One region of the Nonomuraea sp. NPDC003707 genome, then DNA from elsewhere that is predicted to be linked to it. Evidence: riboswitches for the same ligand, from Rfam matches in the RefSeq annotation. Region 1 holds a riboswitch; the other holds the start of a gene.
The links. A riboswitch is a leader RNA that binds a small molecule or an ion and turns the genes downstream of it on or off. The one in region 1 is predicted to bind cyclic di-AMP.
Positions count from the first base shown of each region.

Region 2: it holds a riboswitch for cyclic di-AMP, as region 1 does, so the genes downstream of both, ACWDRB_RS49050 (glycoside hydrolase family 25 protein) here and ACWDRB_RS65885 (coiled-coil domain-containing protein) in region 1, are expected to answer to the same signal.

Region 1 covers NZ_JBSFNK010000080.1:8,132-12,333, forward strand. Annotated here, with positions in the region: gene ACWDRB_RS65870 (helix-turn-helix domain-containing protein) at 1-440, opposite strand, end outside; gene ACWDRB_RS65875 (ATP-binding protein) at 674-1,150, shown strand; gene ACWDRB_RS65880 (DinB family protein) at 1,163-1,663, opposite strand; gene ACWDRB_RS65885 (coiled-coil domain-containing protein) at 1,684-2,640, opposite strand; cyclic di-AMP (ydaO/yuaA leader) riboswitch at 2,646-2,787, opposite strand; gene galT (galactose-1-phosphate uridylyltransferase) at 2,853-3,932, opposite strand; gene ACWDRB_RS65895 (DeoR/GlpR family DNA-binding transcription regulator) at 3,929-4,202, opposite strand, start outside.
Region 2 covers NZ_JBSFNK010000030.1:73,971-78,172, reverse strand. Annotated here, with positions in the region: gene ACWDRB_RS49065 (patatin-like phospholipase family protein) at 1-161, shown strand, start outside; gene ACWDRB_RS49060 (MarR family winged helix-turn-helix transcriptional regulator) at 269-769, shown strand; gene ACWDRB_RS49055 (DUF4142 domain-containing protein) at 855-1,532, opposite strand; gene ACWDRB_RS49050 (glycoside hydrolase family 25 protein) at 1,807-2,574, opposite strand; cyclic di-AMP (ydaO/yuaA leader) riboswitch at 2,586-2,730, opposite strand; gene ACWDRB_RS49045 (MBL fold metallo-hydrolase) at 3,197-4,202, opposite strand, start outside.

The sequences.
Region 1 (4,202 bases):
GCCCCGATTCCCGCCGATCCGGCGGTCACGACGGCCCTTGCGTACTCCTTGGTCTGCAGCAGTCCTGGCACGAACTGGACTTCGTAGGTCCTGATCCTGGCGGCGGCCTCTTCAAGGCCGACGTACGCCTGGAACCACGTGGGCAGGACATCGTTGAACCGGTGCCACCAACCAGGCTCGTTGGCGGTGGCGACCAGGTCGAGTACGGCGGAGCGGGCCTGCTTGTCGATGACCCCGTAGAGGGTCAGCAGGTCCGCCACGTCCCGTTCTTTGAACCCCACTCGGCCCAGCTCCATGCGGCTGATCTTGGATTCGGAGCCACGGATGAGGTGGCCCGCCTCCTCACGAGTGACGTTCTTCGCTTCCCTGAGCTTGCGCAGCTGGGAGCCCAGGAGGATGCGCAGCGCCGTCGGTCCGGAACCCGGCTGGTTCTGCGTCACTTTGCCTCCTATCAAGGTCCGCACACACAGTGACACCACATTGCCGGGTATGACAAGGTCTCAACCCCGTGTCCGATTAGCAGAGTTATGCCCCAAAACGCCGCTTGCTACTGCACAATGCAAGTGCACGTGCATTTGGGTCTTGCAGGTGCAGCGATCGTGACCCATGATGGCTTAGTGCATATTGGGCCAAACATGCACTAAGTCGGACTGAACGGGGAGGTATCGGCAGCATGGTGGAGGATCCTCTGGCCACTGCCGATGCCTTGCAAATCACCCGTGACGTGGGCTTCGACCACCTGCTCATGGGTGGCAAGCCGTACACGACCTCGTGCCCGTTGCCCTTTCAGGCCGACTCCGTGAAGACGGCCAGGGACGTGACCCGCTCGACCCTGAAGGGCTGGGGCCTGCACGAACTCAGCGACGACGCCGCGCTGGTGGTGTCGGAGCTCGTGACCAACGCGGTGCGCTACGCGATGTACGCGGCGGGACGGCGGGAGATCGAGCTCTTGCTGATGCGCGTACAGCCGCACGTGCTGCTGGCGGTGGCCGACCCCAGCGACGAGGTGCCGCGCCCCAAGGAGCCGGACTTCATCTCGGAGAACGGGCGCGGCCTCTACATCGTCGAGACCTACAGTCAGTGCTGGGGCTGGGACCCGCTGGCCCGCGGCGGCAAGGCCGTGTGGGCGCTGTTCCGCACCGAGCCCTGATCATCGGTCTCGTTACTCTCCGGTCACCCCGTCGATGCGCTCGCGCAGCAGATCCGCGTGACCGTTGTGCCGCGCGTACTCCTCGATCATGTGGATGAGGATCCAGCGATGGGTGCACTCCTGCCCTCTGTGGTCGCCGACGGCGTCCAGCGGCCTGGCGTCCGAGATGGCGCGGGCGCGCTCGATCTCCTCTTCCCACGTGACGATGGCGTCCTTGACCGAGGCGGCGTCCACTTCCTTGAAGTCGGCGTCGTTGTCGCGGTCCTTGTCCCACAGCTTGGGGAGGTCCTCGCCGTTGAGCACGCGGCGGAACCAGGAGCGTTCGACGTTCGCCATGTGCCGGACCAGGCCGAGCAGGGACATGGTCGAGGGTGAGACGGAGCGCAGGCGCAGCTGATCGTCCGACAGGCCCGCGCATTTGACGGCGAGGGTGCCGCGGTGCCATTCGAGCCAGTTGTTCAGCGTGGTCCGCTCGTCGCCGGTGAGAGCGGGCGGGATTCGGGTGTCAGTCATGATGTCCGACCTTATCCAGCTCAGTACATCGAGATGTGGACGTGGTCGTAGTGGTTCTCGGTGACGCTGCCGCGGTCCGACATGGCCCGCCAGCCCGAGCCCATGTTGATGCGCTGCTTCCAGATCACGTACTTGACGCCGAGCTTGCCCTTGTTCTTGAGCGCCCAATCCGCGATCCGGTCGCCCAGGGCGTTGTTGATGGCCGCGGGCATCGTCCCGCCGGTGCTCATCATGAAGTCGCAGGCCCGCCCGAGCGGGTGCTCGCCACTGGAGCCCGAGCGGAAGCAGCCCACCGTGAACGGCAGCTTGAAGTTCTTGGCCAGCTCCGCCTTCATCAGCCGCGTACGGGCCGTGATGTTGTCCGAGCCCGAGGGCAGTTCCGGTGCCCAGCTCCCGTCGGACTTTCGGCCGGGACCGAGCGGCACGAGGTCCTGGAGCTTCTTCTTGATGTCGTCGATGACGTCCTCGGCCTCGGAGCGCTGTTCGGTCACGTCCTTGGCGTCCACGCCGATCTGGGTGGCCAGCGCGGCGGCCTCGTCGGAGGCCTTCTTCTTGTCGTCGCGGGCCTTGGCCACCCCCTGGACGAGGGCCTGCTGCTCGGCCGTCAGCTGTTCGAGCAGGGCGGCGCCGCCGCCGTTCTGGACCATCAGGACGGAGGGCAGCGACGGGTCGTGGTTCTGGTAGCGCATCCTGGCGAGGTCGCCGACCCGCTGCTCGGCGGCGGCCAGCGCCTTCTCCGCGGCCGCCAGCCGCTCCTTGGCCGCCTTGGCGGCCGCCTGCGCCTTGGCCAGCTCGACACGCTTGAGGTTGTACTTCTCGATGAGCTTGTCGATCTTGCTGTTGAGCTGCTTGAGCTGGGTGCGGAGCTCGGCCTCCGACGGCTTGGGGGCAGCCGAGGCCGCGGTCGCCGGCAGGAGGGCGACGGCTGCGGCGGCGACGAGGCCGATGGCAAGAGTCGCGGGGGACGGAGCCGCCACGTGGATGTTCCTCTCCCTCTGCCGGCCGGGTTAGCTGACGGGTTCGGGCTGGGAGCTGCGTGCCCTACCACCGAAGTGGATTCACCCCAGGTGCGGGTGGGTCCCCGGCTCCCGGGCGACTCGCCCGGGATTAGGCGTGTGCCTGCTGTTACGGCCAGGCACAAAAGGGATATTAGTGGTAGATCACGAGTAACGCGACCCCCATTAGAAATCTAATAGTGATCTACCTGTGATCGAAGCATCCGGGCGGCCTCCTCCGGCAGCACGTCGTTCACGAACGCCCCCATGGCGGACTCCGACCCGGCCAGGTACTTGAGCTTGCCCGGCGCCCGCCTGATGCTGAACAGCTCCAGGTGCAGGTAGCCGAGCTCGCGGTCCTGCCGCACGGGCGCCTGGTGCCAGGCCGAGATGTACGGCATCACCACGCCGAACAGGTCGTCGAAGGCCCGCAGCACCGAGGTGTAGAGGGGCGCGAACGCCGACCGCTCCTCCTCCGTCAGCGCGGCCAGATCGGGCACCTGCCGGTGCGGGTAGATGTGCACCTCGTACGGCCACCGCGCGGCGGCCGGCACGAACGCCGTCCACAACTCGTTGGAGGCCACCACGCGCGTCCCCGCGGCCCGCTCGGCGGCCAGCACGTCGGCGAACAGGTTTCCCTTCGTGTAGCGCCTGGCGGCGGCGAGCTGGAGCCTGGTCCTGGGCGTGACGTACGGGTAGGCGTAGATCTGGCCGTGCGGGTGGGCCAGCGTGATGCCGATCTCCTCGCCCCGGTTCTCGAAGCAGAACACCTGCTCCACGCCCTCGATCCCGGACAGCTCGGCCGTCCGGTCGGCCCACGCCTCCATGACCAGCTCCACCTGGCCGTCGGAGAGCTGGGAGAACGACGACGAATGCTCAGAGGTGAAGCAGACCACCTCGCACCGCCCCACTCCCGGCCGGACCTCACTCAGGCCCCCCACGTCTGTATAAGTCCCGAAATTGGTGGAGAAGGAGGGGAATCGGTTCTCGAACACCACCACGTCGTAGTCGTACGCCGGGATCTCCGACGAGCGCGTGTCCGACGACGGGCACAGCGGGCACTCGCTCGCCGAGCCGGTCGGCTGGAACGTGCGCGTCTGCCGGTGCCCCGCCATCGCGATCCACTCCTCGGTCAGCGGGTCGTAGCGCAGCTCGGAGGCCACCGGCCGGGGGTCGAGCACCCGCCGGTCGATCGCGCTCCGGTCGGCGTCGTCCCGCTGATCGAAGTAGATCAGCTCACGGCCGTCGGCCAGATGGGTGATGGTGCGCTTCACGAGCCCTCCGCGATGATCAGTTCTCCGGCCCGTTCGGCCAGCTCCATGCGTGCGTCCTCAGGCAGCCCCGCGTCGCTGACGACCACGTCGGCCTCGGTCAGCTCGGCGATGGTGCTGATGCCGACCGTGTTCCACTTCGTGTGGTCGGCGGGGATGACCAGCCGGTTGGCGGCCGTCACCAGCTCCCTGTCGGTCTCCGATTCCAGCAGGTTGGGGGTGGTGAACCCGGCCCGCACGCTCATCCCGTGCACGCCGAGGAACAGCGTGTCC
Region 2 (4,202 bases), on a different contig from region 1:
CGCCCGATCCTGCGGTGCTGTCCGTGCGGCCCGCGCCTGACTCCCCGCGCATCGGGCGGCTCACCCGCGACGGCCAGCCCCTCAAAGCCGCGCTCGAAGCCGGCCGCGCAGCCGTCAACCTGCTGCTGCAACCGCTCGGCCGGCCGACCGCCGCACCATAGACGCGACCCCGCCGGCGACGGCGTTCCTGATCCTGGCGTTGCGGAGGTGCTGCGGACGATGGGGATCTCGTGCCCGTGATCCGTCCCGCGCATGTACAACAGTGCCTATGAAGGATGACGATGACCTCCAGGCGCAGGGAGAGGATCTTTCGGCTGTCGTCACGGCGGTGCTGACCGGGTCGCGGCTGTTGGTGGCGGTCGCGGTGAGGTCATTGGGGGCGGTCGGGGACAGGGTCACGTTGCCGCAGTTCAGGATGCTGGTGGTGCTGGCCGGCCATGGTGAGACCAAGCTGGTCACGATGGCGGAGCTGCTGGGCGTCAACTCCTCCACGGCGATGCGGATGGCCGATCGGCTGGTGGCCGCCGGGTTGATCGTACGGGAGGTCAATCCGCACAACCGGCGCGAGAGCCTGATGCGGCTGACGGACGAGGGACGCCGCATCGTGGACGAGGTGACCGCGCGCCGCAGGGAGGAGATCGGCGCGATCGTGGCGCGGATGTCGGCCAGGCAGCGCCGGGCGCTCATCTCGGCCATGAACGCCTTCAACGAGGCGGGCGGCGAGCCACCCCTGAACGTGCCGAACCCGCTGGGCTGGTCCGCTGTCTGAATTGCTCGCGCGGCGTTGAGCCGCCGACCGATGCCCGCTGAGCACTTCGCGGCGGCCGGAAGCCGTGCGGGCTCCCCCCCGGTCGTCAGATGGACGGGGTGGGGAAGCTCTCGGGCGTGGTCAGGCCGGTGCTCTCCAGGAGGCGCTGGTGGTTGAGCACCGCGGCGTTGGCCTGTTCGGAGAAGCGCCGCACCAGGGTGTTCTGCGTGGTGCCGCGTACCGTGCCGATCAGGGTGAAGATCTGTCCGTGCGCCAGGCGCAGCCATTTGACGTACGTCTTGTCATAGGCGGATCCGGACCTGCCGGAAATATCTGTCATCCAGTCCTGCTGCTGAGGCGTGGGCTTCACCGGCAGTTTGACCTTCAGCTTGGCGGCCACGTCGCGAACCTGCCCGTCGAGCATGTCGTGCTGAGCCGCGATCTCCTTGCTGACCTGGCGGACGCGGGCGCTGTTGGCGCGCTGTATCGCGTCCTGGGCCATGGGCATCTCCCACAGGCTGGCGAGCCGGACCTTCTTGATGAGCTCCTGGTCGGCCTCCGACAGCGGTCCCCACTTGGTCTGCCGGGTGCGGACCTCCGGCTGTTCCTCCACGGGTTGGACCGTGGGTGCGTCGGTCGGTCCGGTCTCGACGGCGGTCGGCTCGGTGCTGAGGCCGACGGTGTCAGAGACGGGCGTCGGCGTGTAGCCGGCGCAGGCGGTCAGAGTGCAGAGGGCGGCAATGCCGCAACTGATGAGAGCGCGACGGCTGTCGAGGAGTCGCATACGCCGTCATCCCCTTCCGGTCCCTTGGACGCGGCCTTCGTGAGTGGCGCCGGTCACTGAGGGATACGCGGGAGGGTGCGGGAGTGTTCATGGCATTGTGCAAGATTTGCATGGGGCAAGACTGCCGGGGTCCGCTGAGCCGTTGTCCGAGGCGGCCTTCACCGGTGCCATCCGTGACCGGCGTCCACCGCGTGCTCCTCCGGGCCGAGAGGAGCACGCGGGGCGGCGTTCACCTGGGAGCAACCCGATCGCGGTGCGGACCCGCCGTGTGGGTTCAGGCCGTGGGGCGGCCCAGGCCGCGCAACTGGTCGGCGGTCAGCGCGGAGACGTTCTGGTCGACAGGGGACTCGGAGTACTGGTGGATGGCCCAGGACTTCCAGTCGGCGGGCGGGGAGATGGCCCCCTTGGCCTTGCTGTAGTGGGCGACCCACAGCGGGTACTCGGACAGGCCCTTGCCGTACTTGTTGGCGAAGTTCCAGCCGCTGTAGAACATCGGGGTGATCCCCGTCTTGTCCTTCACGTACGACAGCCACGTCTTGGCCCAGGCGTTGACCTCGGCGACGGATCTGCCGTTCGCGGTCTCCAGGTCAAGGACCAGCAGGTCGCCGGCCTTGGCGGGCTGCGAGTTCACCACGGACAGGAAGTGCTCGGCCTCCGCGATGGGATTGTTGCGGGGATGGCCATAGTGGTAAGCCCCGCGCACGATGCCCTTCTTGCCCAGCTCGCGCCAGTGCCTGGCGAATGAGGCGTCGCGGAAGGACGTGCCTTCTGTGGCTTTGATGATGCCGAACTTGGCCGGGCTGGCATTCCAGTCGTACAGGGGCTCGTAATTGGAGATGTCCAGGCCGTAGATGAGGGGTCCGGCTGCTTGACGAGTCGCCGGCACCGGGTTCTGCGCGGTGGGCGATGCGAATGCGAAGGTGGCGATGGCGGCGGTTGCGGCGAGGATCGCGACGGCGACGGCGAAGCTGAGGTATTTGGTGAGGAGATCGCGGTGATTCTTGAGGATGTAGGCGATTGTGGCAAGCCGAGGCTTGGACATGAGGCATTGACTCCTTGCTTCCATACCGCCTACCGGGTTAGCTGACGGGTTCGGGCCTGGAAGTGCCCTACATGGCGCAGCCTGGGCTGGCGTCCGATTCACCCCAAGAACGTGGGTCCCCGGTTCCGCGAGGCGCGGATTCGGCGGCCGGACGCTGTCCCCGAAGGGCTTCTTCGGGCAGCGCGCGGTCCGGTCAACGAAGCGGCAACGATGCGGCGAAAGGGCGCCACATCCGTGCCGCAACTAGGCAAAAGATAGACATATATCCATAGATGGTGCAAGTAGTGCAAATCTGATTCGCGGGTGTCGGCGACTGGGCGGCGCTGAAATGCCGTGCCTGTAGGGATTCTGGTGCTTGGCAAAAAATCGGGGGAGTCGCTTCCGGGCCTTTATGATCTCGGCACGGGTGGGACAGGCTATTCATGCGTTGCCCTTGTGACAAAACTCCGTTCTACGGGTAATCGTGACTCCAGCCCCGTCGTTTGACGTCCGCGGCGCCGTCGGGCACGCGGGAGCCGGGCAGGCGGGCGGACTCCAACGCTCCGGGGGTCCGCACGTCGATCGGCCCCGGCGGGTCACCGGATCCCGGCAGGCGTACCGGTGTCGCCGGGGCCGAGGGTGGTCAAGAGGGGGCCTCATCGGGGGCGGTGATGGGCAGGCCGGCGTCGGCGGCCCGGGAGTAGGCGTCGTCGATGTGGACCACCTGTCGGCCGCTGCGGGCCAGCAGGCTCGCGGCCGCCGCGGCCCGGTAGCCGGTGCCGCAGTGTACCCACACCGTTCCCTCCGGCACCTCGGCCAGGCGCCCCGGCAGCTCTGGCAGCGGGATGTGCACGGCGCCGGCCACGTGACCGGCCCGCCATTCGTTGCCCATCCGCACGTCCAGGACGGTCGGGCCGCCGACCGGCTCCCCCGCACGGGCGGCGGCAAGGTCGGCGAAGGTCGCGGTGGTCAGGTCGGCGATCAGGTCCGGGTTGTGCCCGGCCCACTGTTCGACGGAGCCGGTCGAGGCGGCGGCCGGGCGGTCTATGCCGATGCGGGCCAGTTCGCGCTGGGCGGCGGCGACCTGTTCGGCCGACTCGCCGAGCAGCGTGAGGGGCGTGCCCCACGGGGCCAGCCAGCCCAGCCAGGTCGCCATCGGCCCGTCCAGGCCGAAGCTGAGCGTGCCGGCCAGATGCCGGTCCGCGAACGCCTTGCGTGAGCGCAGGTCCACCACCCATTCGCCCGCCCGCAGGCGAGCCAGCAGCTCAGCGCTGTCGGCCGGCCGCGCCGGGGTCAGGTCGATCGGCTCCGCTCCGGCGGCGTTGCGCGCGCCCATGTGGGCGTAATAGGCGGGGTAGGCGTCCAGGCCTTCCAGGATGTGGGTGACGAAGTCGTCGGCCTCCATCCGCAGCACCGGGTTGACGTCCTTCTCCCGGCCGATGGTCGAGGCGGACGCGCCGGACTGCGTGACCGCGCAGAAGCTGCCGAACCCGTGCGTCGGCCAGAGCCGCGCGCCGTCGGGCAGCAGGCCGGACAGCCGCCGCGCGGAGGCGTGCTGGTGGCGGGCCAGGGTGCGGGCATGCTCGGCGCCCAGCAGGTCGGTACGCCCGGTGCCGCCGAACAACAGCGATCCTCCGGTGAACACCCCC